Regions from separate parts of the Paenibacillus sp. GP183 genome, predicted to be linked through region 1. Evidence: a T-box and tRNA genes for the amino acid it is inferred to sense, from the RefSeq annotation. Region 1 holds a T-box; the other holds one or more tRNA genes.
What was found. A T-box is a leader RNA that pairs with one kind of tRNA and senses whether it is charged. The one in region 1 lies ahead of tyrS (tyrosine--tRNA ligase), so its partner is inferred to be a tRNA-Tyr.
Positions count from the first base shown of each region.

Region 2: it has a tRNA-Tyr gene. The T-box ahead of tyrS (tyrosine--tRNA ligase) is inferred to sense a tRNA for this amino acid. The anticodon was not compared.

Region 1 is NZ_FNSW01000001.1:329,586-344,738, reverse strand. Features, by position in the region: gene BLV33_RS01680 (DNA repair helicase XPB) at 1-1,096, opposite strand, end outside; gene BLV33_RS01675 (Gfo/Idh/MocA family protein) at 1,358-2,431, opposite strand; gene BLV33_RS01670 (Gfo/Idh/MocA family protein) at 2,461-3,624, opposite strand; gene BLV33_RS01665 (CBS domain-containing protein) at 3,780-4,220, opposite strand; gene BLV33_RS01660 (M20 family metallopeptidase) at 4,315-5,484, opposite strand; gene BLV33_RS01655 (YugN family protein) at 5,675-6,022, shown strand; gene ftsW (putative lipid II flippase FtsW) at 6,033-7,196, shown strand; gene BLV33_RS01645 (Asp23/Gls24 family envelope stress response protein) at 7,233-7,610, opposite strand; gene BLV33_RS01640 (polysaccharide deacetylase family protein) at 7,764-8,684, shown strand; gene cax (calcium/proton exchanger) at 8,792-9,835, shown strand; gene BLV33_RS01630 (Fpa/YlaN family protein) at 9,968-10,255, opposite strand; gene BLV33_RS01625 (HPr family phosphocarrier protein) at 10,374-10,622, opposite strand; gene BLV33_RS01620 (TVP38/TMEM64 family protein) at 10,727-11,428, opposite strand; gene rpsD (30S ribosomal protein S4) at 11,810-12,409, shown strand; gene tyrS (tyrosine--tRNA ligase) at 12,561-13,823, opposite strand; T-box leader at 13,869-14,151, opposite strand; gene BLV33_RS01605 (transglycosylase domain-containing protein) at 14,284-15,153, shown strand, end outside.
Region 2 is NZ_FNSW01000001.1:3,830,259-3,845,411, reverse strand. Features, by position in the region: gene hisG (ATP phosphoribosyltransferase) at 1-598, opposite strand, end outside; gene BLV33_RS18950 (ATP phosphoribosyltransferase regulatory subunit) at 613-1,815, opposite strand; gene BLV33_RS18945 (acyltransferase) at 1,966-2,466, opposite strand; gene ppaX (pyrophosphatase PpaX) at 2,463-3,116, opposite strand; gene lgt (prolipoprotein diacylglyceryl transferase) at 3,094-4,071, opposite strand; gene hprK (HPr(Ser) kinase/phosphatase) at 4,124-5,065, opposite strand; gene ugpC (ABC transporter ATP-binding protein) at 5,186-6,310, opposite strand; gene BLV33_RS18920 (PucR family transcriptional regulator) at 6,400-7,509, opposite strand; gene larA (nickel-dependent lactate racemase family protein) at 7,642-8,904, shown strand; gene BLV33_RS18910 (MTH1187 family thiamine-binding protein) at 9,007-9,330, shown strand; tRNA gene BLV33_RS18905 (tRNA-Lys) at 9,482-9,554, opposite strand; tRNA gene BLV33_RS18900 (tRNA-Tyr) at 9,564-9,648, opposite strand; tRNA gene BLV33_RS18895 (tRNA-Phe) at 9,659-9,731, opposite strand; tRNA gene BLV33_RS18890 (tRNA-Asp) at 9,770-9,846, opposite strand; tRNA gene BLV33_RS18885 (tRNA-Thr) at 9,868-9,943, opposite strand; tRNA gene BLV33_RS18880 (tRNA-Val) at 9,951-10,023, opposite strand; tRNA gene BLV33_RS18875 (tRNA-Met) at 10,044-10,120, opposite strand; tRNA gene BLV33_RS18870 (tRNA-Ser) at 10,158-10,249, opposite strand; rRNA gene BLV33_RS18865 (23S ribosomal RNA) at 10,365-13,291, opposite strand; tRNA gene BLV33_RS18860 (tRNA-Ala) at 13,612-13,687, opposite strand; tRNA gene BLV33_RS18855 (tRNA-Ile) at 13,717-13,793, opposite strand; rRNA gene rrf (5S ribosomal RNA) at 14,018-14,134, opposite strand; rRNA gene BLV33_RS18845 (16S ribosomal RNA) at 14,269-15,153, opposite strand, start outside.

The DNA.
Region 1 (15,153 bases):
ACACTTCAGCCAGCCAGCCTTTCCCCTCAAGATCCTTCCAAGGAATCTCAAATCGTTTAGGCCCGATTAGCGAGAATACGTCTTCCTCATGACCGTCTTCACGAATTAATGTGGCCGTTAGACCTAAACGCCTTGTAGCTTGAATTTCCGCTGTCATCCTGAATACGGGAGCGGGAAGCAGATGAACCTCGTCATAGATTAACAAGCCCCAATCCCTTTCCCCAAAAAGATGCATATGAGTAAACGCTCCGCCCTTGCTTGAACGGTGAGTCAATATTTGATAAGTGGCTATCGTCACGGGGGAAACCTGTTTGCGTGTGCCGTTATATTCCCCGACATTTTCTTCGGTTAAAGAAGTTTTCTCCAATAGCTCCCGCTTCCATTGCCGTATGGATGTAACATTCGTCGTAAGAATCAAGGTTGCGCACTGTAATTTCACCATGGCTGCGATGCCAACGATCGTTTTTCCTGACCCGCAAGGCAGCACAACTACCCCGCTTCCGCCTTCCTCGCCAAGATCAAACGCGTCCACAGCTTCGGCTTGATAATCACGAAGTTTAAATAGAGGGTCTATGGCCAAATGCTCGCATGGCCGGTACCCTGCCCTGTCATCCACCGGAAAGCCTAATTTCATGAGCTCTTGTTTGAGCAAACCCCTGTATGCAAGCGGTACAGAAACTGCACGTTCACCTCTCGTTTGGCCCAGGTAGCCGTGCACGGTTTCTAGCTCTATCAATTCTTTCAATACCACGGTGTCTTCGCTCACGAGAATTAGTTCTTCGCCTACTTTGTGCAGCCTGAGCAAACCAAACCGCTTCATATACTTGCGAATACCGCTTTGTACAGCAAATGGAAGTCCAAATTTAGCGTTGCTCCCGAGAAAAGAATTGATTTCTTCTATCCTCATTCCCGAGTAAGCAGCATTCCACAAGGATAGCGGCGTGATGCGATACATATGGAGAGGCTCCGGGCTTTTGATCAATTCCGCAAAGCGCGACAAGACGGAGCGCACTTGCTCAAATTCGGGATGATGTGCCTCAAGCAGCAAAGTGAAATCGCTTTGTACAATCAGAGGCCGGTTCGAATCTATCGTCACTGGAGCTCCTCCTTAGAGTTTTTTTTAGCAAAACTGACTTCGTAAGCATAATCTTAGATTTTGCTTTAGCAAAACTGACTTCGTAAGAATAATCTTTGTCGTTGTGGCTATTCACTTAGTATGAAAATAAAGCCAATGATTTAAACATCGACATGAAGAGAAGCCAATATGCGTTCAAGCTGGAGATCATAAAAAGGAGCAGCCCCTAAGGTCTGTAAGACCTTAGGGGCTGCTCCTTTTTGTTAATATGATGGGCAACATCTATTCCAATCGAAGCGCCTGCTTCTGAGCAACCAAACAGAGCTCTGCCGCTTTAAACGCATGCTCCTGCGTCATGGCATGCTCAGTCCGGTTCAAGCAGTCCAGAATCAGCTTGCCAAAGAATGGGAAACCGACTTTACCCGCCAGGCTGAAATGCTGTTCTCCCTGTCCATTCACCAGGTACAGCTGGTCTCCTTGTCCATCCCGGGCAATATCGATATATTTGCGCAGCTCAATATATCCTTCCGTCCCAAGAATAAGAGTCCTCCCATCGCCCCAGGTTCCAAGACCGCTGGGGGTCAGCCAATCCACACGGGAATATCCGGTCGCCCCATTATCTCCAACTAAGGTTACATCCCCAAAGTCTTCAAGTTCAGGGTACGTCTTATTGTTATAATTGGCTACCTTGCTGCTGATAACGCGGGCATCCTTACAGCCTGCGAAATAAAGAAATTGCTCAATTTGATGGCTGCCGATATCGCAAAGTATGCCGCCATACTGATCAAATTTGAAAAACCAATCGGGACGCGAAGCGGCATTCAGCCTATGAGGTCCCAGGCCGATTACTTGTACAACCCGGCCAATCGCATTTTCCTCAATAAGCTCTCCGGCAAACACTGCGCTTTCCACATGAAGCCGCTCGCTGTAATAGACCGAATATTTCTGTCCGGTTTGCGCCGTTTTTTCTTTAGCCTGAGCAAGCTGCTCCAAAGTTGTGAACGGCGCTTTGTCTGTAAAATAATCTTTACCATGGTCCATGGCTCTCATCCCAAGGCTGAAGCGCTCCGAAGGAATAGCCGCCCCTGCAATGAGTCGAACCTCCGGATCGCGTAAAATTTCCTCTTCCGAAGAAGCAGCCCGAACCGTTGGATACGCTCGGCAAAACGCTTCTATCTTTGCCGGGTCAGGGTCATATACCCATTTCAAGTCAGCCCCGGCTTCCCGAAGTCCATTGCACATGCCATAAATATGGCCGTGGTCCAATGCGATTGCAGCAAAGGTAAATCCACCTTTATCAACCACAGGATTGGGCTTTCCCTTTGGCGCATAATTCATTCCATCTGCTTTCGACATATAATATCTCCCTCTCTGCATGAATGCGATTAGTGCGTGTTTTTAACATCCAGCGTGAGATACTCGCCTGCATGTTTCTCCGAGTTCGATTGTTTGATGCGTTCTTGCAGGTGATGATAAAATAAATCCTCGTCAATCGGCAAATCCACCCAATTGTCTGTCCACGTGGACAGCAGCATTGCGTTTGAGAGCATCAAGCCTTTAATCCCCTCATCACCAGGAGCTACAAGCGGAACTTGGCGCAAAATATGATCGACCCAATTTTGGGTAATGCCTTTGTGGCCTTGCTCTTGACCGACAACGGGAATGTCGCATTTCCAGGATTCCGGTTCGCCAAAGCCGCCTTTGAAGGTGCGATTAAACTCGCTTTCCGACACACGAAGCCGCCAGAAGGTCAGCTTCCCATCCTCGATGACGATTTTGCCGCGATCCCCGGCCAGCTCAAACCGATTCGTTCCCGGCGCTTCACCCGTGGTCGTGACGAATAGACCGGTCGCCCCGTTCTCATACTCGGCAAAGGCGGTCACATCATCCTCAACCTCAATGTTCCGATGCTTGCCAAAATAACAAAACGCGCGGATACGCTTCGGCATCATCTCGGTTGTCCACTGCCAAAGATCCAGCTGATGGGGATCCTGATTGATCAGAACACCCCCGCCTTCTCCTGCCCAGGTCGCCCGCCAGCCGCCCGAATCGTAATAGCTCTGGGAGCGGTACCAATTCGTAATAATCCAGTTGGTTCTGCGGATCTCTCCAAGCTCGCCCGAGGCAACCAGATCCTTGAGCTTGCGATAAAGCGGATTGGTCCTTTGATTATACATCATACTGAACGCTTTTCCTGACTCGGCAGCTGCCTCGTTCATGAGTCGGACCTGCTTGGTGTAAACTCCCGCCGGTTTCTCACTAAGAACATGAAGTCCATGCCGGAATGCCATCATGGCAAGTTCAGGGTGATTATAGTGAGGAGTTGCGATTATGACTCCGTCGATCAAGCCAGAGGAAAAAAAATCTTCAAATTGCTCGAAAAGTGCGACTCCCCCACCAAGATTATTTTTAGCCCATTCCAGGCGTTCCGGACGGTTCTCGCAAATAGCGGTTAACTCTGCTCCTTTCACTTCCTGATTGATCAAGTACCTGGCATGGGCTGTTCCCATATTGCCAAGACCAATAATGCCGATACGTATCTTGTCCATAGTCCCCTCCATCTATTAGGCTGATGTTTAATATAAGTACTAGTATAACAAATCAAATTTACAACATCTTGGTGTGGATTGACACTTTTCTTGCAATTATTGACCACAAAAAATCCGATTCCCCAAGGAATCGGATCGTTACATATTTAACTGCATTAATGAAGCTGAGAGGCCGGACGATCTTCAGAAATTTGACTTAGAGCTTGTCCTGCCTCGTCTTCAAATTTATCTCTGACAGCCAGATCGCCGATGGCCACAATGCCTACCAATTCCCCTTTTTCCACTACAGGAAGCCGTCGAATCTGCTGCTTAGCCATCAATTTTGCAGCTTCATCAATTGTTGTGCTCCCATCAATCGATTGAACCTCGTCCGACATCACTTGCTTGACTGCTGCAGATCCTTCTCTTTTTTCCGCCAAGCCGCGAATAACCAAATCTCTATCGGTAACGACTCCGATCAGCTTCTTACCTTCCACAACCGGTATGAAACCTATATCATGCTCCTTCATTTTGATCGCGATTTCATATACATTGTCTTGCAAGGTTACGGTGACGCAATCTTTTTCCATGATCTCACTGACGGTTTTACCTGCCATTGCTCATTGCCTCCTTCAAAGTAAGAAATAAACAAATCCTTGAAATGCAGTCGATTTGCTCCAATCTTATATTCTCCGAGAAGGAAATAAATATTCATCCCATGAAATCTGCTGCCATCGACAGAAGGAGCTTCCCAGCTTGCAGCATCGATCTCTCATCGATATCGAAACGGGGATGATGGTGCGGAAAAACAATTCCGGCTTCTGCATTGCCTGCGCCGACAAACATGAAACAACCGGGTTTATGCTGCAAGTAATAGGAGAAATCCTCACCAGCCATAAGCAGCGGAGACGTATGAACATGTGCTTCACCGAAAACAGCCGCTGCTACCCTCTGAAATCGCTTTGCTTCATTAACGTCATTAATTACCGGGGGATAGCCGAACTTATATTGCAGTTCACACTCAGCGCCAAACATTTCACAGGTTGAAGCCGTGATTTGCTCAATTCGCTTTTTAACATCTTGCTGCAGCAAGGGATCGAATGTGCGTACAGTCCCGCTCAGTTCGCATGTTTCTGCAATTACATTGAACGCGTTGCCCGCGTGAATGGAGCCCACACTGACCACACAGGGTTCAGTCGGATCCACTTGTCGACTCACAATCGATTGTAAATTCACGACAAGGTGCGCTCCGACCGTTACACTGTCTACCGTCTGATGAGGCAAGCCGCCATGTCCGCCTTTCCCTTTTATCCGAATGACGAATTCGTCAGGGGCCGCCATAACGGGGCCTTCCTTGCAATAAACGTGGCCTACCGGGAATGGAGTCCACAAATGCACGCCGTAAACCGCGTCGACCCCGTCTAACGCTCCATCAGCGATCATCGACTTCGCGCCGCCCGGTGAGATCTCTTCAGCGTGTTGAAATAAGAAGACCAGGCTGCCGTTTATCGTATCCCGATGCTTGCCGGCAATCTTGGCGATCCCAAGCAGTGTTGACGTATGGGCATCATGTCCGCATGCATGCATGACTCCCGCTTTCTTCGACGTATATTCGCACAGCTTTTCATCTTGAATCGGTAAAGCGTCTATATCTGCCCGAAGCGCTACAACTGGTCCAGGATGGTTTCCTTTAAGATATCCGACCAGACCATGGCCGCCAACATTCGTTCTTACTTCAATGCCCCAGCTTGTTAAATGGTCCGCAATGAACGCGGCCGTTCGCTCCTCTTGGAAGGAAAGCTCAGGATGCTGATGCAGGTATCTTCTCCAGCCGACCATTTCCTCAAAAATCTCGTCCAATTCCGTTCCCCATTGCCTCATTAGGCTCATTCCTCCGATTTGTATGCCATTCCTTATTGTCTTTAAAGCTTATTTTAACAAATATCACCGCTTCTATCATCTAAAAGTGCCATCAAATATTAGAAATTACAGCTTGCAATCGACTTGCGCTGTGTCCATAAACATACTATCATGAATGAAGAATGTATATGTATATTGGAGGCGTTAATCCGTGATTATTGAAACCAGCAGCTTAAAAGGCTTAAAAAGCGATCTCGCTCATCTTGATGAAGTGACAACACAGCTTGGCTTCGTGCGCTGGCAGTGGGAATACTACCGCGCTACATATGACTTGAAAATTGAAGATACAGCAAACCAGGCCGATTATTTTCTTCGTATAAACGCAAGAGTGGAGTCCGGCAAGCTGGAGTCCCCTTACGCCGTCCTATACCTGGAAGATGCCTATATTGGAGTAGCCACTTTTCCGCACGGTCTTGATTACGAATCTCCGATTCCTGAAGCTATCCGCAAAATAGCTGATCAAAAAATAGCCCAGCTGCATCAATTATTGTCCGAGTAATGGGTAAGCGATGACGTCCGCCCGCAAAGGAACGCCGGACTTCCTGCTCCTATTCTTGACGTTTCTGCTGGTGTGCTTTGGCCTGGCTATGGTCTTCAGCGCCAGCTCGATGACAAGCGCAACCAGCGCAATTACCGGCGGAGACCCCTGGTACTTTACAAAGAGACAAGTGGTCTCCGTGCTGATCGGAATGGTTTGCATGCTGTTTTGCATGAACATACATTACTCGCTGCTGAAAAAATGGGTCATTCCGTTTTTTTTGGTCATCCTGATCCTGTTGATCCTTGTGCCCTTTATCGGGTTCAAAATGAATGGTGCAAGAAGCTGGTTCCGTCTTGGACCCCTATCCCTTCAACCCGCGGAATTTGCCAAGCTTGGAATCTTGTTGTACCTGGCGTCTTTGATCAGCAATAAAGACGAGAAGTTTCGGAATTTCAAAAAAGGGCTGCTGCCCGCTCTTAGTGTGGTAGGCATGGTTGCCATGCTGATCATGCTTCAGCCGGATCTAGGGTCCTGCATGATTGTATTGTTTTGTGCAGCAACCGTAATCTTGGCAGGCGGCTCTAACCTGAAGCACCTCTTCTTTCTCGGGACAGGCCTCGGGGTTATTGCCACACTGGGAATAAGCTTGTTTCTGGCTACTGTCAAACCTGGTGATGCCGGCTATTATCGAGTCCAGCGTCTTACCAGTTTTATGCATCCGATGGACTCTCGCCTTGATGAAGGCTATCAGGTCGTGCAATCTTTGTTTGCGTTTGGACATGGCGGCATCGCAGGAGCAGGGTTTGGACAAGGTATCCAGAAGCTTCATTACTTGCCTGAAGCCCAAACCGATTTTATATTTGCCATAATAGGAGAAGAGCTGGGTTTTATCGGCATTTCCTTATTGATATTCATTTACTTGCTGCTTATCTGGCGAGGCATTTTAATTTCTGTTCGGTGTAATGATACCTTCGGCACCTTATTGGGTGTTGGCATCACGGGGATGATAGGTTTTCAGGCATTGATCAATATCGGTGGAGTTACGAGTGCGATTCCTCTTACAGGTGTCACCCTTCCCTTTATCAGCTACGGAGGCTCATCCATGATGGTCACCTTGATCAGTATGGGCATTCTCCTCGGAATCTCACGAGAACAGAACCGTCATGTTGAAAAAACCGGCAAAAAAACCTAATCTGGAGAGATTAGGTTCTTTGCAAAGTATGTAGGTTTATTTTACCCGATGCGGATCTTCAATCTCATCTTCCCGAAAGGCTACACCTTCAACTTTCACATTCACTTCGACAACGGTTAATCCCGTCATGTTTTCTACAGCTTCCTTTACATTTTCCTGAAGCTCTCGGCACACAACCTGAATTCGTGATCCATAATTCACAATCACCCTGAGATCGATTGCAGCCTGCACTTGGCCGACTTCTACAGAAACGCCTCTTTGTACGTTTTTGCCGCTCAGTCTTTTGGCTAATCCTTCGGAAATGCCGCCTGACATCGCTGCAATACCGGGAGTTTCAAGCGCTGCAAGTCCCGCAATGGTGGAAACCACATCATCGGAAATTCGGATAAGTCCGTTTTGAATGTCTTCGGACACAAGGATCACTCCCCTAACAGTATAGGTATATTGTAATTAGTTATTCTAGTTAAAGCAACACAGGGCCAATGATAAAAATATTCATAGATGATTAAAAATGATATGATGCTAATAGCATCTCTCTCAAATATCAGCAAAGAACGGAGTCATAACTTGAATAAAAGAATCTTTGTAAAATTGCTGACCTCATTCATGGTTTTCATCATTTTCATCTATGCCGTCATGAATGATAAAGTAAAACATAGCGAAGGATATCATTTCAATAACCATGTAGCCGTCCTGGAATACCACCACATCGATCCTGAAGCGTCCGAATATACGATCACTCCGGAAGCTTTTAAACAGCAAATGCAAGCTTTGCAAGCCAATCATTATAAAGTGATCACCATGCCGGATTTTATCGAATTCCTAAAGGGTCGCAAAGCCGTTCCGCCGGATGCGGTTGTCCTTACTTTTGACGATGGCTATGAATCTTTTTATCATTACGCCTATCCCATACTGAAAGAGCTTCATATGACAGCCACGAATTTCATGATCGTCAATGCTTTGGAGACGAATCCGGGGATTGCTTTTTTAGCATGGAATCAAATTGAAGAAATGAACAAACAAGGCTTCAGCTTCTATTCACACTCCTTTAATTCACATGATACCGCAGCAGGCGCCAATGGCAAGCAGGTCGGTCTTCTGACAGACCCGATTTACATTGAGGAAAAGAAACGGCTAGAAACTCCAGATGAATATGCGCAAAGGGTTAAAGCCGATCTCTCAAAAGCAAACCAAATGATTCAAAGCAAGCTGGGACCTCAAGAAAACTTATTATGCTTTCCTCATGGCCGTTATAACCAAAACCTGATCACTCTGGGCAACGAAGTGGGAATTCAATATTTCTTTACTGGAATTGACGGGTTGAATTCACCTGGAACCAAGCTGATCAAACGGATCAATGCCGGACTGCCCTATGTGACTGCGAATAAGCTGATCCAAAAGCTAAACGATGAAACAACCGTCTTCGGGACATCGAAAATTTTTATAAAAAATCTCATAACGAGCTGGAGGAACACCGAAGGATATTAAGCTAAAATCGATACAAGGATTCAGAATTTACATTGCGGTTAATTATATGTATATTGAAATAAGTTTAAAAAGCTTGTGAAATTGCTGTTCTTTCGGAGGGTCCATCGTTGAGAGGGAAATTGTTTAATATCGGTTTAGTCACCAGCTTTATTCTCAGTGGCCTGGCGCATTACACACATCTAAGCACTACTCTTCAATTTGCGATTTCTTGCATAGCGATTGTTTTTGTGGCCGGTTTTCTTGGGAAAGCTACGGAGAGCGTGGCTCATTATGCCGGAGAGCGAATGGGAGGGTTCTTGAATGCCACATTCGGCAATGCGGCGGAGCTGATCATCGCGATTTTCCTGGTCAAAGACGGTTTATTCGAGATTGTCAAAGCCAGCCTAACCGGTGCCATTATCGGAAACCTGCTGTTGGTGCTAGGTTTAAGCTTGTTCGCGGGAGGACTGAAATTTAAAGAACAGCATTTCAATAAGAAGCTTGCTTCCCATAACGCTTCACTGATGCTGCTCGCTATCATTGCCCTGTTCATTCCTGCAATTTTTGCCCGAAGCCTGACAAGAATTGAAATAACTACTACCAGTTTAATCGTGGCCTGCGTGCTCATTGCCGCTTATCTGCTGTGGCTGTTATTTTCAATGGTTACCCACAAAAGTGTCCTTGCCGATGAGGTTGTCGAGCATGGCGAGCCGGCTTGGTCCAAACGGACTTCGATCCTGTTTCTGGTGCTTTCTACAGCCATGGTCGGTTTCACCAGCGAATGGCTCGTTGGCACCTTGGAGGAAGTCACCCATAAATTCGGACTGTCCGAATTGTTTGTTGGAGCCTTCTTGATTGCCATTATAGGCAATGCTGCCGAGCATAGCGCAGCCGTCATGATGGCTATGAAAAACAAGGTAGGCGCAGCCGTTGAAATTGCCATCGGCAGTTCCTTGCAGATTGCCTTATTTGTCGCTCCTGTCCTTATTTTGGCCAGTTTCTTCATGGGCAACACCATGGATATCGTTTTCACTACCTATGAGCTGGTTGCTATCGCGGTAGCCGTCATCATCACCCAATCGATCATTCAGGATGGGTCCACTAATTGGTACGAAGGACTGCTGCTCATGATTGTATATGGTGTTTTGGGAGTCGTGTTCTTCCTGGTTTAAAGCAAGTCCCGAGGATAAACGACTACGGCGTCCTAAATGACGATCGCGTTTGTCAAGGTTGATGCGAAGCAAGATAAGATTAGAATAACTTATACTTTCATATCAACGGACAAAAAAAATACCCCTGAGGGGTTATTTTTTTGCGTTTAAAGCCTCATACAGCTGAGCCAAATTGCGTTCAAGCTTGCTCATAATTTCCTTGCCGGCCACCACAGTAATCAGACCTGCACGAATGGCAAAATCGATTTCACGCGATAAGCCGTACATCTGGGTGTCCAGCACTTCTTCGTACAGCGGACATTGACGAGTTGTCAAATTTTCCATCTGAACTTCTATGAGCTTCTCAATTTTATCTGCATCTTCTTGAAGAAGATAATGGGCTTTATGATTTAAATGAAGCAATAGATCAGTTGAAGACATCCATATCCCCCCGTGCGCTAAGTCATCCGTCCTTCTATGCTCTATATTAAGCGAAATCAAAGCAATATACAAGAGAAGGTATTCCCGGTCAGCTCCGGAAATACCTCCTGATAGATGGTTAATCTTCTATTACATTGACGCCCAGGTTATACTTGGCAAACACTTCACTCATAGCTTTCTTGGCTTCATCTGCATCGGGCCCGTGTACGTGAAGATCATAGGTGCTCGAGCTGAGCAGGGTAGTGAATAACCCGAGAATGCTTTTCACATCGATATACTTATTTTCATATTGCAATACGATGGAAGATCTGAACTTGTTAGCGGTTTGGGAAATGTCTACAATTGCAGCGTTATTGGCACTTGGCATCTTGTATTCCTCCATTTTCAATAGTCATCATTTTACATCTCTTATGATAACTTGCAGGTAAATAAAAGTCCAACATAAAATTCCTGCAAAACAGAGTAAAACGCTCATTTTTTATCGTCTTCAGATTTGGACGAGAGCTTCTTTTGGAACCAATGGCCGAGAAAAATCAGCAGTGCAAAAATGAGCAGAAGCAGCAGCAACCGATCCTTATATTTGCGGAAATGAAAAAGATCATGAGCGATCAGCGATTCCAAATAAATAATAGGAAGCTTGCCGATGACGGTCGCCGCTAAAAATGCTCCAAAGCGTGTACCTGTAACGCCAGCAGCCAGATTAATTGCCGATGAAGGGAGAACGGGAATGAACCGACCCAAAAGCACATACAAAAAACCATGGGTCTCCATCCGCTTGCTAAACGGAATTAAAAAAGGAAAGCGCTGCAGCTTGCGAGTCACCCAGGCATGCCCGTAATATCGGGCAGCATAGAAAAAACTGACTGCACTGAGAACGGACGTTATATAATTGACGATAAATCCATCTTTGAATCCGAAAATCGCGACATTCGTTCCTGCGACGACGACGAACGGGATAAATGGGAAAAATGTCTGCAGGAATACCATGAGAACCCCAATGATTTGACCATAAATGCCCAGTGATTTTACATTTTCGGATAATTGATGCATATTGCTGTGAGTCAGCATCACGCCGACTCTTGTAAAAAATAAAAAATAGATTAAACCCGTCAATAGGACGAGCAGGATGGTCCAGGAAAGAACACGCTTGTTTAATAGATTTTTCAAAACCATTCGACCTGCCTTCTCCAACGCTTACTCTTTTGGTTACCTTTCAATCGAGTAAAAACGCACGGTTGACTTCCCACCAGTTTAGAACTTAGCTGGCTATTAGTCAAATAATCTGAGAGGATTATCCCCATTCCTCTCTCCTTTTCAGCTCTTCCAAGCACTTGACAATCCAAAAGGTTTTTTATAAAATTAGTAGTCGAGTACCAACATGATTCATAGTGAAATCACATGTGTTCACCCTCACTGATTTTGCTCCTGCCAAGACAGCGGCTGAACTCTCTTGTCAGGGAATCCAGAGGATTCGTAAGCAAAACCAGACACATGCATTCACATAACCAACCAACTCAATCAACTATATGAGACAAAGAAGGAGTTTTTCCTAACATGGCACGCTATACAGGTCCAAAATTTAAACTAAGCCGTCGTCTTGGCATTTCCCTTGGCGGTTCCGGCAAAGAATTGAAACGTCCTTTCCCTCCAGGCCAGCATGGTCCCGGTCAACGCAAAAAATTGAGCGGCTACGGTGTTCAATTGCAAGAAAAACAAAAACTTCGCCATATGTACGGTTTGGGCGAGAAGCAATTCCGCAACCTGTTCGACAAAGCTTCCAAGCTTCAAGGGATTTCAGGCGAGAACTTCATGGTATTGCTTGAAAGCCGCTTGGACAATCTGATTTACCGTCTGGGATTTGCCAACAGTCGTGCAGGCGCTCGCCAATTGGTAGCACACGGTCACGTATTAGTAAATGGCAAGAAAGTAGATATCCCTTCTTATATCGTTTCTACAGGCGACACTCTTGGCCTGCGTGAAAGAAGCAAAAATCTTTCTTCCATTAAAGAAGCTCTGGCTAACCGCAATTACCTGCCAGCTTACCTGGAATATAATGATTCCGCATTGGAAGGCAAGTATACTCGTCTTCCTGAGCGTTTGGAGCTTCCGCAAGAAATTGACGAGAAGCAAATCGTCGAGTTCTACAGCCGTTAACAAGGATAAACGGCTGCGCCGTTCTAAAAGACGAGCGCGTTTGTCAAGGTTGATGCGAAGCAGGATAAGTTTAGAAAACTTATACTTAATCAACTTACTTAAAACCCTCAAGGATCCGAACTCCCTTGAGGGTTTTTTCTTTGTCAGCTTTTTAATTGTTGAATTGAATCAAGTAATAATTTTTCTTCCCGCGCCGAATGATTAAATAAGCTCCGCCAATTCGTCCCAGATCGGCTGCTCTATTCTCTAAATCATTCAAGCGGTTTCCGTTGATGGTAACAGCTCCGCTTTCGATATCCTTGCGAGCTTGGGTCTTGGAAGAGGCTGCTCCGGCAGCAACCAGCAAATCAATCACGCTGAGCTCATCATTTTCCAAGGTAGTGGAAGGCACATCTTTAAACGCCTCTTCAATTTCAGCTTGGGTAAGCTCTTGAATATTGCCGCTAAAGAGAGCCTGTGTTATGTTCATCGCACTTCGCAAAGCCTCATCTCCATGAACAAGCTTCGTCACCTCGGAGGCAAGAACCCGCTGAGCCTCCCTCTTCTCCGGCTGCAGCTTCACTTCTTGCTCCAATCGGCCAATTTCTTCCTTACTAAGAAAAGTAAAGTATTTTATAAAACGAATCACATCTTGATCGTCCGTGTTCACCCAAAACTGGTAGAACTGGTATGGAGAAGTTTTAGCAGGGTCCAGCCATATGGCGCCGCCCTCTGTCTTGCCGAACTTTTGCCCATCACTCTTCATAACCAACGGCATGGTGATCCCGTAGGCTCTGTTATCGGTTGTCTTGCCGATCAACTCGAGTCCTGCGGTGATATTCCCCCATTGATCGCTCCCGCCAACCTGCAAAGAGCAGTTCTTCGTCTGATTCAGCTGCAGGAAGTCATAAGCTTGCAGGATCATGTAGCTGAATTCCGTGAAGGAAATCCCCTTCGTTATTCTTGAATCGACCGAGTCCTTGGCCAGCATATAGTTGACCGTAAAATTCTTGCCGATATCGCGCAAAAACTCAATCACATTCAAGCTGCCAAGCCAATCGTAATTGTTCACTAATTCTGCAGGATTGGGGAGCCTGTCCGAGAAATCCAGAAACCGGGAAAGCTGATCTTTCAATCGCTGAGACCAAGCGCTTACGGTGTCTGTAGTGTTGAGTGTCCTTTCAGCCGCTTTTCCGCTCGGATCGCCAATGAGGCCTGTTCCGCCACCCACCAAGGCCAGAGGGATATGCCCGGCCAGCTGGAATCTCTTCAGGATCAAAATCGGAAGCAAACTCCCGATATGCAAGCTGTCCGCGGTTGGATCAAATCCTGCATAAAGCACAACCGGTTCCGAATCCAGCTTCTTCTGAAGCCCTTCGCGATTGGTCGTTTGATAAAGCAACCCTCTAAACTCCAAATCCTCCAAAATGTTCATGTTCCAATGCTCCTTTTTTGGCAAAATAAAAAGCCTTCTTATCCACAAAGGGACGAGAAGACTTGACTCGCGGTACCACCCTAATTAAAACGGCTGCACATCAAGCTGTAAAAAAAGCCAAATGCGGGCAAATGCCTGCCGTTTTCACTCGAACTTGGATAACCGGGGATTCCCGGGCCAAAAGCTACTTTCATGAGCGTAACCTCATGAGTTCCCTTCTGCTGCTCCGGACCGTAATTCACTCACATGCAGGTACCGATTCGCACCACCCATCGGCTCTCTGAAAGCATCCACATCCAAGCTACTGCTGATCCTTCATTGCATTTGAATATTGTTTTAAATTTTATATCACGAAATAGCGTTGAATGTCAAACGATAATTGCATGATTTTCTGCGCGGAGTTTCTAAATTTCTCCTCCTGTATGGTATAATGTACCGAGTAAGGAGGATTATGATAACTATGCGCAAATTACTCGCAAAGATGAATCAACCTTGGGTAAGGATATCATTTAAAATTTTTTATCATACTATTAAATGGACTTCTGTCGCAATTCTACTGGCTGCGATCCTTGGAGGGTCGGCAGCATTTGGTTATGTGAGTGCTCTGGTTAAGAATGACCCGATTCGCAGCAATGACTACATACGTCAAACCATGCAGGAAAACGCAGTCACTGGCTTTGCCTATTTTAAAGACGACAGTGTGATCGGCCAGCTTCGAACGGAGGAAGACCGGCGACTTGTTGGGCTGTCGGATATACCGCAGGTTATGCTGGATGCTGTATTAGCGATTGAAGACAAGGATTTTTACAATCATTACGGAGTAGATCTCCGAGGTATCGTCAGAGCCGTCACTCAAAAGGTGCGAAACGAAGATGTGCAAACCGGGGGAAGCACCATTACCCAGCAGTTGGCCAGGCGGGTTTTTTTAACGCTGGACCGCGATGACGGCCGCAAGGCACGGGAGCTTCTGCTCGCACTGCGCATAGAGCGCGTGATGTCCAAAGATGAAATTATGCTGGCCTACTTAAACAAAATCCCTTATGGAAGCGGCTCTAGCGGCTACAATCTGTACGGGATTAAAGCTGCGGCCAAAGGACTATTTAACATCGATGATTTAAAACAATTAAATATTGCCCAAGCTGCATATTTAGCGGGTTTGCCTCAGCAGCCATCCAATTATTCAGCTTTTACCAGCAAACCGGAGTTTGATCCGGAAGGCTTCGGCAAAGCCGTTACAAGACAGCAGCTTGTTCTCAAGCGCATGCTCGAAGAGCAAAAAATTACTCAGGATCAGTATCAAGCCGCTTTAAAATTTGATTTGAAGGCATCG
Region 2 (15,153 bases), 3.5 Mb from region 1:
CGCATAATTGCTGAATGGCTGCATTTTTCATTCGATAGCTAACCCGGTTGGCAATCAAACGGCTCGTGATCTGGAAAATTTCTTCCTGCTCGACCAACCCGTTCTCCTGCAGCGTTTTCCCTGTCTCCACCATATCGACGATGCGATCGGCAAGCCCGATCAACGGTGCAAGCTCAATGGAGCCATTCAACTTGATAACCTCCACTTGCTGTCCCTGCTCGCGAAAATATTGCGAGGCCACATGCGGATACTTGGTAGCAACCCTCGGATTTAAGACTGGCTTCCAATCCGGCAGCCCGATGACGGACATCCGGCAGCGGGCAATACCCAGATCCAGAAGCTCATAGACATTGCGGTTTTCTTCCATGAGTACATCTTTACCTACAACGCCTATATCCGCAACACCGTATTCCACATAAGTCGGCACATCCACCGGTTTGGCGAGAATGAATTCCATCCGTGCTTCTGGAACCGGAATAATCAGCCTGCGGGAATCCTCCAAATCCTCTGGAATCGGCAGGCCTGCTTTATGAAAAAGCATCGAAGCCTGTTTATAGATTCGTCCTTTCGGCATAGCTACTTTTAATATGTCGTCCACGTACCCGACCTCCTTTACACCATCGTGATGACATCGCCGTAAATAACCCCCTGGACAAGGTAATGTTCATCTTCAAGCAGCTCTATTTCACTCTCCAACGACGCTTCCGAGCTCACGAGTCTGGTGACGACGGCAACACCTTCGCGAGTACGAATTTCTTTGGCGCACTGAAGGGCCTCTTCCCGATGAGCCTCATCATAAGCGATCAGAACCCGGTAAGGCGGTTCTATCGCTTCTTTGCCGATGACCTCCAGAATTCGATTCGTCTTAAGTGCAAAGCCTGTAGCCGGAGCCGGCCTGCCGAATTGGGCAAGCAGATTATCATATCGGCCGCCGCCGCAAACCGGGAATCCCAAATCCGAGGCATACCCTTCAAATGTCATCCCCGTATAATAGGAGAAATCCCCGATCATAGTTAAATCGATCACCACATGCTCACTCACGCCGTAGGCTTTGAGCACATTCCAAACTTCCTGCAGATGACGGATCGCATCTTGAGCCGTTGGATCCCCGGTAACAGCACGAGCCTGTTCACAAATTTCCAGCCCGCCTCGAAAACGCAAAACACCCTGCAGCTCTTTCTCCACGCCGGCTTCCAGCTGCAAAGATTGGAGCATTTCCCGATACCCGACATAATCCCGATTCAAGAGGCAAGCCTTCAGGCTCTTCTGGGCATCCTCTCTATTCGTCAGTGTTTCATGAAACAGTCCATTCAGAAAACCCACATGTCCCAGGGCAATTTTAAAGGTCTGCACACCAGCAGCCTGCAAAGAGGCTATAGCTAACGCGACAACCTCGGCATCCGCCTCGGACGACGCATCTCCCACGAGCTCCACACCCGTTTGAAAAAACTCCGAATCACGACCGGCTTCCTCTTCAATGGCGCGAAATACATTCGAATGGTAGGACAAACGCAGCGGAAATTTGTAATCCTTGAGCAAAGAGCTTACCACGCGCGCAATTGGCGCAGTCATCTCTGAGCGCAGCACGAGCGTCTTTCCTTTTCGGTCCAAAAGCTTGAAAAGCTTTCTATCCTCCGTCGAGCTGGCCGCCCCGACCGTGTCATAAAACTCAAGGGCCGGAGTGATGATTTGGCTGTAACCCCAGCGCTCCATGCAATCCAATACATTAAACTCTATGTTGCGCAGCTTCGCTACGGCTTCCGGCAGGTAATCCTTCAAACCGGTTGGCTTTTCAAAAAATTTAGGCTTTGACACCGAATCCACCCCAAACGCTTTAGTGCGATACCATACTACCATACTACCAAAATAAAGAATGTACGGTTATTCTATCATGTTAGCTTTGGAGCGTCAATTGGAATATAAGCAAAAAAAGACCCGCTTTTGTTATCAAGCAGGCCGTGAACTTCAGTCGGTTTTATCCATTCTTCCTTCGCGGATCACCTGCAGAGGATTCCCTGCGACGAAGCTGTGAGGAGCTACATCCTTATGAACAACGGTGCCGGCTCCGATAATGGCATAATCACCGATGGTGACTCCAGGGAGAATAGTGCTGTTGGCTCCTACCATAACGTGGGAACCGATTCGCACTTCGCCCAGCCGATACTCTTTGATCAGGTATTCATGGGCGAGAATTGTAGTGTTATATCCAATGATCGTATTATGGCCAATGTTAATATATTCCGGAAAAAAAACATCGACCATGACCATCAGTGCAAACGCGGTATTCTCGCCAACCTTCATGCCCAGCACATGGCGGTAGATCCAATTTTTGAGCTTTAGCGAGGGGGAATAGCGCGTGATTTGAATGAACAAAAAATTTCGAACGGCTTTCCATTTGCTGACGGTTTGGTAAATTTGCCATAACGCATTCGGTCCCTCTACCGGGAATTTATCCGTTTTTCTCAAATGGCATCCACCGTCAATCCAACGATGGGCAGCAGTTCCCGCATATCATCAATCACATAATCGGGATGATATTGCTCCAGATAAGGTCTACCCTTCCACGACCAGGATACACCAACGGCGCCAACACCCGCGTTCTGGGCCGCTTCAATATCGTAATGGCTGTCGCCCACCATGATCGTTTCTTCTGGCTTTCCATTCAGTTCTCGGAGCGCACGGAAAATCCCCTCCGGATCCGGTTTCGCTTTGGCCACATCCTCTAACGTTACAATACTGCTGATAAATGTGTCCAATCCGGCCAGCTTCAAGCCCATATGGGTCGTTTTGCGAACTTTGCTCGTCACTATTCCGATCTTGATCCCATTGGCGTGAAGCTCAGCGAGTACAGTACGCACATGCGGAAATTCTGTAACGAGCTCATCATGCTTACTCAGATTAAAGGAACGGTATTTCTCGACTAAATCCATAACTTCTTCTCTACCCGAAAAATACACCATTTGCTCGATCAGTGGCAGTCCCATATGGGGAATAATCTGCTCTCTCGTTAAGATTGAAGGCGTCTGTCCTTCCAGGCTATGCAGAAAGGATTGAACGATAAGCTCGTTCGTATCAACAATAGTTCCATCCAGGTCAAACAATACGGTTTTGATCATAGTCGACTCCTTGGGTGCTGAGTTCATTTTCTGCTGTCCGTTTAGGCTCTTCTGAAGCTTTGGAGGAAACGATTGGATCCGAATAATGCTCTTTTGCATATCCTTTTCTCCGTCTGTAAATAATCAGGCAGATCGCTGCCAAGAAGATGAGAATCGCGACAAGCTGCGACACCCGAATATTCCCGCCATACGTCATTACTCCCGGCTCAAACACCAGTCTCATCGGAGACCATAGCATATCGATAAATGAAGCGAGCCATGCCGGACCTGTAAAATCCAGGCTATCCGTACGAAGGCCTTCTACAAAGAAGCGGCCGATGGAATACCAGATGAAATAGCTTAAGAACAGCTCCCCTGCCCGCAGGAAAGGTCTCCGGCGCAAATACAGCAGTACCAGAAGCCCCAGCACATTCCAAAGGGATTCATATAGAAAGGTAGGATGGTAAAAAACACCCTGAATATTCATTTGATTCACAATAAAATCAGGAAGATGCAGCGTATTGCGAAGGAAACTTTCCTGCACCGGACCCCCATGGGCCTCTTGATTCATAAAGTTGCCCCAGCGGCCAATCGCTTGGCCAACAATCAAACCGGGCGCAGTGATATCCGCGATTCTCCAAAAGCTGTAGCCTTTTGCCCGAAAGTAAAAATATGCCCCGATGATCGCACCTAGTAAAGCACCATAAATGGCAATGCCGCCGTGCCAAATCATGAAAATTTCAGCAAGATTGTTCTTGTAATCATTCCATTGGAAAATAACATAATAAATGCGCGCGCCCACAATCGCCGAAGGCACGCCAATCAATAGCATATCCATGAAAAAATCCGGAGAGATCCGGTATCGTCTGCCTTCTCTTATGCAAAGCAGCAGCCCAACCAGCGCCGCTGTTCCCAGAATAATCCCGTACCAATGAATCTTAATCGGGCCTATCGCTAATGCTATCGGATCAAGCATTTTTCAATCTTACCTCCCTCAAGATATACAAGCTGCAAGCAGGATCGATGGCTCAGTCGGAATCCTCATAATCCTCGGACAATTGTTCTGTCAATTTATTGGTGAACTGCAGCGCAGCATTATAGCCCATTCCTTTTAAACGGTAATTCATTGCGGCCACCTCGACGATGACGGCCAGATTTCGCCCGGGTCGAACCGGAATGGTGACCAGAGGGATATCCGTATCGATGATTCGCGTCATTTCTTCATCCAATCCTAGCCGGTCATACTGCTTGTCTTGCTGCCAGTTTTCCAGCTTCACGACAACGGAAATTTTCTTCACATTGCGAATTGCTCCTGCACCAAAAAGCGTCATCACATTGATGATCCCCACTCCGCGAATTTCCAGCAAATGCCGAATCAATTCGGGCGCATTCCCTGACAAAACATGATCCGCAGTCTGGCGGATTTCTACAGCATCATCGGCAATCAGGCGGTGTCCTCGTTTTACCAGCTCCAGCGCAGTTTCACTTTTACCGATCCCGCTGCTTCCCGTGATGAGCATTCCGATACCATATACGTCTACCAAAACTCCATGGATCGTCGTACTTGGGGCTAACCGGTTCTCCAGAAAGCCAGTCAGCCGGCTGGCGAAGATGGTCGTCGACACTTGGCTTCTCAGAATCGGAAGATCCCTCTTGGTCGCTTCGTCTATCAGCTCGGTCGGTACCTCCAGCCCTCTTGTCACTACGATGCAAGGGGTTTCCTCAGGCGCGCAGAGCTGCTCTGCCCGATTTCGCCGCACCCCGCTGGTCAACATTTCGAGGAAGGTGATCTCCGTTTTTCCCAGCATTTGTACCCGTTCACGCGGATGGTAATTGAAATAGCCGGCCATTTCCAGGCCTGGACGGTATAAATCAGCAACCGTAATCGGGCGGCTCAGTCCAGCTTCCCCAGTGAGGACTTCCATATGGAATTTATCGGCCAGATCGGAAACCTTAACTTTTTTTGCCATCCCGTTATCCCCTTTACTTTCCCAGTAGTCTCATCGTAATGGAATCCTATTCTGAAATCAAGCTTAACCGGCAACGAAATAAAAACCAGCCGAAAACGGCTGGTTTTGGGAAGGTACGACTTATAGCTTTGCAAAAATGGAAAGTGAAGTTTCTTTATCGAAGAAGTGAACTTTATTCATATCAAATGCAAGCTTTACATTCGTTCCTTCTTTGAATCCGGAACGAGCATCAACACGAGCCATAATGGTGTTAGGGCCTACTCCATTGATGTACAGGTACATCTCATGGCCGAGGTTTTCCGTGATTTCAATATTCGCATTCACCTGTGTGTTAGGGGATGCTTCCAGGAATACCGGCTCATCATGAATGTCTTCCGGACGAATGCCGAGAATAACTTCTTTGCCCAGATAGTTTTGTTCACGAAGCATTTGCGCTTTACCGTCAGGCAATTGGACATTAACGCCCGGTGCCTTAAAGGTAACAGCGGAACCTTCTTGCGTAAATGTACCGTTGATGAAGTTCATTGAAGGAGAACCGATGAATCCGGCTACGAACATATTAACAGGGTTGTTGTAGATTTCTTCAGGTGTATCGGCTTGTTGAATGATACCTTTATCCATAACTACGATACGGCTGCCCATGGTCATAGCTTCAATTTGGTCATGTGTTACGTAAATGATGGTTGTTTCAAGACGCTTATGAAGCTTGCTGATCTCCGCGCGCATGGCTACGCGAAGTTTAGCATCCAGGTTGGAGAGCGGCTCATCCATTAAGAATACTTGCGGCTCACGAACGATCGCGCGTCCCAAGGCAACACGCTGACGCTGACCACCGGAGAGAGCTTTTGGCTTACGATCCAGCAGATGTTCAATATCTAGAATTTTGGCAGCGTCACGGACGCGAGCGTCGATGTCTGCTTTTTTGAATTTACGAAGTTTTAATCCGAATGCCATGTTTTGATAAACGTTCATGTGCGGGTAAAGGGCATAGGATTGGAATACCATCGCGATATCGCGATCTTTGGGAGCTACGTCATTGACAAGGCGATCTCCAATGTAAAGCTCTCCTTCAGAAATCTCTTCCAAACCGGCAATCATGCGAAGTGTGGTGGACTTGCCGCAACCGGAAGCACCTACCAATACAAGAAATTCCTTATCGGCTACATCCAGATGGAAATCCTTTACCGTTGCTTCATCGTTACCTGCATATTTCTTCACGATATGGTTTAAACGTACGCCTGCCATTGGATTATTCCCCCTACATTGATTTCTGACTCTCTATTCATCTTAACCTATGGGCACGATGCTGACTATGCACAATCTTCACAAAAATATCACTTTCTTTTCGTTACTTTGTACAATAGCAATGCCAGCCTTACCAGAACGGCATGATTAAAGGAGCGAACATCGAAGCCGGTTTCATTTTTGAATTTGTCCAATCGATATAAAAGCGTATTTCTATGAATATAAAGCTTCTTGGCAGTCTCGCTGACATTGCAATCCAGAGCAAAAAAATGATCAAGCGTCATCATGGTTTCAGAATCGAGTACATAATCGCCGCCGCGAAGCACCCGATCGAGAAATTCATTCTTCTCATCTTCCTCTACCCTGTGAAGCAGTTTTTCCAAGTGAAGCTGCCACGGAAGATGGATGAATCTGCCGACATGAAAGGTTCGGCCAAGCATGATGGTCTCCCGCAGCTGAAGAATCGTGGAAAGCAAGGACTTGGCCGGCTTTATTGGATAGTGAATGGCTAGATGGCAGTCGCCTACCCATTCGTTCGCCAGCATTTCATGAAGTCCCGATCCGATCGCGTCGAGACCTTGCTCCATGCTTTCTTCATGATGATCCTCACGGTCATCATCCCCGCTGGCAAGCAGAGCCTCGGATCCGAGAATGAGCCACTCTTTTTCCATCAAAGGGATAAGGATAATTTCCGCTTCAAAGAAGGATTCCAGCAGCTTTTTGAGGTCAGTATAGGATACTTGCAGATTCTGCGAATAATCGCCGTAGAGCAGCAGAGGAATTTTCGTCGAGTATAACGATGACTGTGAAACAAACATATCCGGCAGCTCTACACTGGTACGGCTATGCTCCATTTGCTGCAGCAGCCATTCGCGCAATTGATTCGCCTTGCGTTCATCATCGGATATGTAGGACATCCAATGCTTACGTTCATCCTGAAGCTTAGACTCAACCATCAGTTCTACCAATTGACGCTCAGAGGCTGTAATCATCGCGTCGGCAGCCTGAAGAATGCGTACCTCTCCTTGCTCCTTGGTCAAATAAAACAAAATGTCGTGATCGCGAATTACACTTTTTACCGGAGCTTCCTGTCCTTCTTGCTGGACCAATCGGTTCCATTCCGTTTCGGGAATCAGTCCGATCTGCATCGAAGTATTCAATACGGCTTCCAGCCTTGCTTTCATTCGTTCCCAATCCATTAGCCTGGCTCCCTGCTCCAACTTTTCTTTTCTTTATTGTACCATAGATAGGCCGTATCTTTGCAGGAGGTGCTTGGGAAGACTCATAATCTCCCTCGAATCGGAAATAATTAGGAATATGGTCAGGAGAGGATGATGATTATTTATCTGCTTCCTTACGGCAAAGGCACTATCTCTTTCGATCTTCCCAATGGAGTTGACCCGGATTGGATTAATTATCATCAAAAAAACAATGCGCCAGGGGATTGGCTGAGCATGGCGCTGGAGAATCCCATTGATTCAAAACGTTTGCAACAAGCTGCAGCAGGAAGCCGTTCTGCGGTGATTTTGATCAGCGATATGAGCCGTCTATCCCCCAGCTATCTCTTTGCAGGACGCTTGCTCGATGAGCTTAATGCCGCCGGAATCCGTGATGAACAGATTCGGATCATTGTCGCTTTGGGCTCTCACCGCAAACAAACCGAGGAGGAATTGATCTCCTTGACTGGGCTTACCGCTTACAAGCGTGTACAGGTACTGAATCATTCCGCTCTCCCGGAGGATTGTATTGCCGTTGGAGTTTCTCGTGCAGGGACGCCTATCGAGATCAATCGGCATGTGGTGGAAGCCGAGTTTCGGATTGTTACCGGCAATATTGAGCCGCATCGGCTTGCCGGCGTCTCGGGTGGCGTTAAGGCACTCATGCCTGGAGTCGCCTCGACACGCACGATCGAGCACAATCACAGCCTCTCGCAGATGCATAAGGCTGAGCCCGGCCAGCCCGATAATCCGCTGAGGCTGGATATGGAAGAGGCACTGCGCTTCGTGCCGATCCACTTTTTGCTCAATGTGATCGTAGACCATGAGCGCAATGTCCTGGATGCCTTCGCCGGGGATGTGATCGCGGCTCATCGTGCAGGCATAGAGGCAGCGCGCTCACGATTTATCGTGGAGGCGCCGCATCTCTATGATGTTGTGCTTGTTTCGGCAGGCGGCCATCCCAAGGACACGCAGCTGTATCAAGCTTTGAAAGCTTTGACTAATGCGGCGGCTATCACCAGGCCAGGTGGCTCCCTTGTCCTGGTCGCTCAGTGCGAAGAACTGTTCGGCAATGGCATTTTCCAGCATTGGGTGGAAACAATAGGCGACCGACAGATTATGCTGGCCAAGCTAAAGGAAAAATTTGTCCTTGGCGCCCACAAAATCGAGCATATCGACAGCATTTTACAGCATCATCCCGTTTATCTGTTTTCTCAGATGCCTGAAGCTTTGGTCCGACTAATGGGTTTCCATCCTGTTTCCGATTTGAATCACACTTTATCTCTTAGACTTGAACAATCAGGGCGCAACATTGCCGTCATGCCCTATGGAGGATTAACTTATCCTTATGTACAGACGATGCCCTCGAATAAATAGCGAGATGGAATTCCCTTATTTTAGCAAAAATTGCTGTTCAGCCTCATGTCCGTTACAATAAAGAAACAAGGAAGAATACTCTCTGTTGAGGTGATGATTAGCATGGCCATTGCAGAATTGACCATTGTCCCGATCGGGACAGGTTCTACCAGCCTTAGCCGGTATGTCGCAGATATCCAAAGAGAATTGGAAAAGCAAAGCGGAATCCTGTATGAATTGACTCCCATGAGCACGATCATCGAGGGTTCGCTTGAACGACTTTTTGAGGTGATTCGGGTTCTTCACGAGATTCCTTTCAACCTTGGGGCCGGACGCGTTTCCACCTCCATCAAGATTGATGACCGCCGGGATAAAGCGAGCTCCATCGCGCAAAAAATGAAATCTGTTACCGACCTGCTGGAAGAACCACAGGAAATGCTGATGTAGCGGTCAACCAAGAATAAACGGCAAGGTCATCCTAATTGACGCGCGATTGTCAAGGTTGATGCGAAGCAAGATAAGCTTAGAAATACTTATACTTTCTGATCAGCCAAAAAAGACCCCTCTCGGGGTCTTTTGTCCTGTTATGATATAAAAGTGAGACATGTAGGATTCGAACCTACGACACCCTGATTAAAAGTCAGGTGCTCTACCGACTGAGCTAATGTCTCATAAGGGATTGGTGGAGGATGATGGATTCGAACCACCGAACTCAGAGAGAGCAGATTTACAGTCTGCCGTGTTTAGCCACTTCACTAATCCTCCAGCTTAAAAATGGCTCGGGACGGAATCGAACCGCCGACACGAGGATTTTCAGTCCTCTGCTCTACCGACTGAGCTACCGAGCCCTATGTAATTAGAGTTCCCACTGGAGCCAAAAAAATAATGGCGGAGCTGACGGGATTCGAACCCGCGGTCTCCTGCGTGACAGGCAGGCATGTTAGGCCTCTACACCACAGCTCCAAAAAAAATAAGTGCACCAAATGGTGCCGTCGAGAGGACTTGAACCCCCAACCTACTGATTACAAGTCAGTTGCTCTACCAGTTGAGCTACAACGGCAAAAGTATGGAGGCTGACGGGATCGAACCGCCGACCCTCTGCTTGTAAGGCAGATGCTCTCCCAGCTGAGCTAAGCCTCCATTTGGACAAAAAAATAATATGGTAGCGGCAGAGGGGCTCGAACCCCCGACCTCACGGGTATGAACCGTACGCTCTAGCCAGCTGAGCTACGCCGCCACATAAGGAAAACAGAAAAAAGATATAAAATTAAAACTGGCGGAGAGAGAGGGATTCGAACCCTCGCACCACTTACGCAGTCTAACCCCTTAGCAGAGGGTCCCCTTATAGCCACTTGGGTATCTCTCCAAGCTATTTGAATACTTTCAGGCAGGAAATATTGCTCCCTGAAAACTAGCAGCGAAACGAACATTAGCGTGAAATTAGTTTTGCTTCCGAAGCCAGCTTTCCTCCGGAAAGCTCTTAGGTTAAGCCCTCGACCGATTAGTATTCGTCAGCTGCATGGGTTACCCCACTTCCACCTCGAACCTATCTACCTCGTCGTCTACAAGGGGTCTTACTGATTGGGAAATCTCATCTTGAGGGGGGCTTCGCGCTTAGATGCTTTCAGCGCTTATCCCCTCCGTACATAGCTACCCAGCTATGCCTCTGGCGAGACAACTGGTACACCAGCGGTACGTCCATCCCGGTCCTCTCGTACTAAGGACAGCTCCTCTCAAATTTCCTGCGCCCGCGACAGATAGGGACCGAACTGTCTCACGACGTTCTGAACCCAGCTCGCGTACCGCTTTAATGGGCGAACAGCCCAACCCTTGGGACCTACTTCAGCCCCAGGATGCGATGAGCCGACATCGAGGTGCCAAACCTCCCCGTCGATGTGGACTCTTGGGGGAGATAAGCCTGTTATCCCCAGGGTAGCTTTTATCCGTTGAGCGATGGCCCTTCCATTCGGTACCACCGGATCACTAAGTCCGACTTTCGTCCCTGCTCGACCTGTTTGTCTCGCAGTCAAGCTCCCTTATGCCTTTGCACTCTGCGAATGATTTCCAACCATTCTGAGGGAACCTTTAAACGCCTCCGTTACATTTTAGGAGGCGACCGCCCCAGTCAAACTGCCCACCTGACACTGTCCCCATACCGGATCACGGTACCAGGTTAGAACCTAGGTACGATCAGGGTGGTATCCCAACGGCGCCTCCACCTAAGCTGGCGCTCAGGCTTCTACGGCTCCCACCTATCCTGTACAGATCGTACCCAAGTCCAATATCAAGCTGCAGTAAAGCTCCATGGGGTCTTTCCGTCTTGTCGCGGGTAACCTGCATCTTCACAGGTATTAAAATTTCACCGGATCTCTCGTTGAGACAGCGCCCAAGTCGTTACGCCATTCGTGCGGGTCAGAATTTACCTGACAAGGAATTTCGCTACCTTAGGACCGTTATAGTTACGGCCGCCGTTTACTGGGGCTTCAATTCATAGCTTCACCTTGCGGCTGACCACTCCTCTTAACCTTCCAGCACCGGGCAGGCGTCAGCCCGTATACTTCGCCTTGCGGCTTCGCACAGACCTGTGTTTTTGCTAAACAGTCGCTTGGGCCTTTTCACTGCGGCCCCCTCGGGCTATTCACCCTACCGAGGCACCCCTTCTCCCGAAGTTACGGGGTCATTTTGCCGAGTTCCTTAACGAGAGTTCTTCCGCGCGCCTTAGAATTCTCTTCTCGCCCACCTGTGTCGGTTTGCGGTACGGGCACCTTCGCCTGGCTAGAAGCTTTTCTTGGCAGCTTGAGTACATGACCTTCGGTACTGTAATTTTCCCTCCCCATCACAGCCCAGCCTTATCGATGTGCGGATTTACCTGCACACCAGCCTCACTGCTTGGACGAGCTCTTCCATCCGCTCGCGTCTTTCCCCTTCTGCGTCACTCCATCACTCATAACGGCTACGGTGGTACAGGAATTTCCACCTGTTGTCCATCGACTACGCCTTTCGGCCTCGCCTTAGGTCCCGACTTACCCTGAGCGGACGAGCCTTCCTCAGGAAACCTTAGGCTTTCGGCGGATCAGATTCTCACTGATCTTTTCGTTACTTATACCGGCATTCTCACTTGTATGCGCTCCACCTGTCCTCACGGTCAGAATTCTACGTACATACAACGCTCCCCTACCCAAGCGCGAATCTTGTTCGCGCCAGCCATAGCTTCGGTGGCGTGTTTAGCCCCGTTACATTTTCGGCGCAGAGTCACTCGACCAGTGAGCTATTACGCACTCTTTCAATGGTGGCTGCTTCTAAGCCAACATCCTGGTTGTCTGGGCAACTCCACATCCTTTCCCACTTAACACGCACTTGGGGACCTTAGCTGATGGTCTGGGCTGTTTCCCTCTTGACAATGGATCTTAGCACTCACTGTCTGACTCCCGGATCTAAGTTTGTGGCATTCAGAGTTTGACTGGACTTGGTAACCCTTGGCGGGCCCCGCACCCAATCAGTGCTTTACCTCCACAACTCGTTTATCCGAGGCTAGCCCTAAAGCTATTTCGGGGAGAACCAGCTATCTCCGAGTTCGATTGGAATTTCTCCGCTACCCCCACCTCATCCCCGAATTTTTCAACATTCGTGGGTTCGGGCCTCCAGTGAGTGTTACCTCACCTTCACCCTGGACAGGGGTAGATCACACGGTTTCGGGTCTACGCCTGCATACTCATGCGCCCTATTCAGACTCGCTTTCGCTGCGGCTCCGTCTTTTCAACTTAACCTCGCATGCAAACGTAACTCGCCGGTTCATTCTACAAAAGGCACGCCATCACACATAGAAAGTGCTCTGACTTTTTGTAAGCACACGGTTTCAGGTTCTTTTTCACTCCGCTTCCGCGGTGCTTTTCACCTTTCCCTCACGGTACTGCTTCACTATCGGTCACTAGGGAGTATTTAGCCTTGGCAGATGGTCCTGCCGGATTCCGACGGGGTTTCACGTGTCCCGCCGTACTCAGGATCCGTCTAGGGGTTTCGCTTGGTTTGGGCTACAGGGCTTTTACCTTCTTTGCCGGGCCTTTCCAGACCTCTTCACCTACCAAGCTAACCCCATGTTAACGTCCTACAACCCCAGGGAGCAAGCTCCCTGGTTTGGGCTTCTCCGCGTTCGCTCGCCGCTACTGACGGAATCACTTTTGTTTTCTGTTCCTCCAGGTACTTAGATGTTTCAGTTCCCTGGGTATGCCTCCAACTATCCTATGAATTCAGATAGTGGTAACTGCGCATTACCGCAGCCGGGTTCCCCCATTCGGACATCCCCGGATCAAAGCCTGCTTACGGCTCCCCGAGGCATTTCGTCGTTCGCCACGTCCTTCTTCGGCTCCTAGTGCCTAGGCATCCTCCGTGTGCTCTTTCTAGCTTAACCAGTGTCTATCGATCGTTAGATCTCAGACGGTTTCTAGAAACATTCATTTGTTGTGACACAAATGATGCTTAAAGGAATTACGTGCAACCGTTAGGTTGTCACGCTCTAAGTTTCACGCTTTTTGTTCGTTTCGCTATCTAGTTTTCAAGGAACAATCGTTGTAACCAGTAGGGCGCAAGGCGCTGCGTGGTTATCAACTTATTTGCTTGTTGTGACTCGTTTGATTCACCGCCTGATCAGCGGCAACAAACATCTTATCACATCTTGCAGGCTCTTTTCAAGTCGATATTTCTTGGAAATTCGACCTTAAAAGGGCATTTTGGTGGAGCCAAGCGGGATCGAACCGCTGACCTCCTGCTTGCAAGGCAGGCGCTCTCCCAGCTGAGCTATGGCCCCATGGGATGTTTCCCTTTGCAGGGATGTTATGGTGGGCCCTAGTGGACTCGAACCACCGACCTCACCCTTATCAGGGGTGCGCTCTAACCAGCTGAGCTAAGGGCCCTCAGACATTTGCGGAGCAAATGTAACTTCGTAAGCGATGCTGAGTTTTGCGTTAGCAAAACTTACTTCGTAAGCGTTACTGACATTTGCAGAGCAAATGTTACTTCGTAAGCGTTGCTGAGTTTTGCGTTAGCATCGCTTCCTTCTTTTCAACATGTCTTCAAAATAAAAACCCACCTGCGTGCTTTCGAAGAAGCCCTTCGAAAGCATCCGCTTGTGGGGTTCGCTTGGCAACGTTCTACTCTTCCAGAACCCTGCGGTTCAAGTACCATCGACGCTGGAGGGCTTAACGGTCGTGTTCGAGATGGGAACGCGTGGTTCCCCTCCGCCATCGTCACCAAACGAGTGCAGCCTGGTGGTTCTCACCACAGCTACGAGAAAGGCATTACCCTCTCAAAACTGACAACGAGTGAAGAAGAAGTTGTGAAGGCTAAGCCTTCTTGACTGAGCGCATCGCAGCGCTCAAGTCTCCATAGAAAGGAGGTGATCCAGCCGCACCTTCCGATACGGCTACCTTGTTACGACTTCACCCCAATCATCTACCCCACCTTCGGCGGCTGGCTCCCTTGCGGGTTACCCCACCGACTTCGGGTGTTGTAAACTCTCGTGGTGTGACGGGCGGTGTGTACAAGACCCGGGAACGTATTCACCGCGGCATGCTGATCCGCGATTACTAGCAATTCCGACTTCATGCAGGCGAGTTGCAGCCTGCAATCCGAACTGAGACCGGCTTCTAAGGATTCGCTCCAGATCGCTCCTTCGCTTCCCGTTGTACCGGCCATTGTAGTACGTGTGTAGCCCAGGTCATAAGGGGCATGATGATTTGACGTCATCCCCACCTTCCTCCGGTTTGTCACCGGCAGTCACGTTAGAGTGCCCGACCTTACTCGCTGGCAACTAACATCAAGGGTTGCGCTCGTTGCGGGACTTAACCCAACATCTCACGACACGAGCTGACGACAACCATGCACCACCTGTCTCCCCTGTCCCGAAGGCCTAGCTTATCTCTAAACTATTCAGGGGGATGTCAAGACCTGGTAAGGTTCTTCGCGTTGCTTCGAATTAAACCACATACTCCACTGCTTGTGCGGGTCCCCGTCAATTCCTTTGAGTTTCACTCTTGCGAGCGTACTCCCCAGGCGGAGTGCTTACTGTGTTAACTTCGGCACCAAGGGCATCGAAACCCCTAACACCTAGCACTCATCGTTTACGGCGTGGACTACCAGGGTATCTAATCCTGTTTGCTCCCCACGCTTTCGCGCCTCAGCGTCAGTTATAGGCCAGAAAGTCGCCTTCGCCACTGGTGTTCCTCCACATCTCTACGCATTTCACCGCTACACGTGGAATTCCACTTTCCTCTC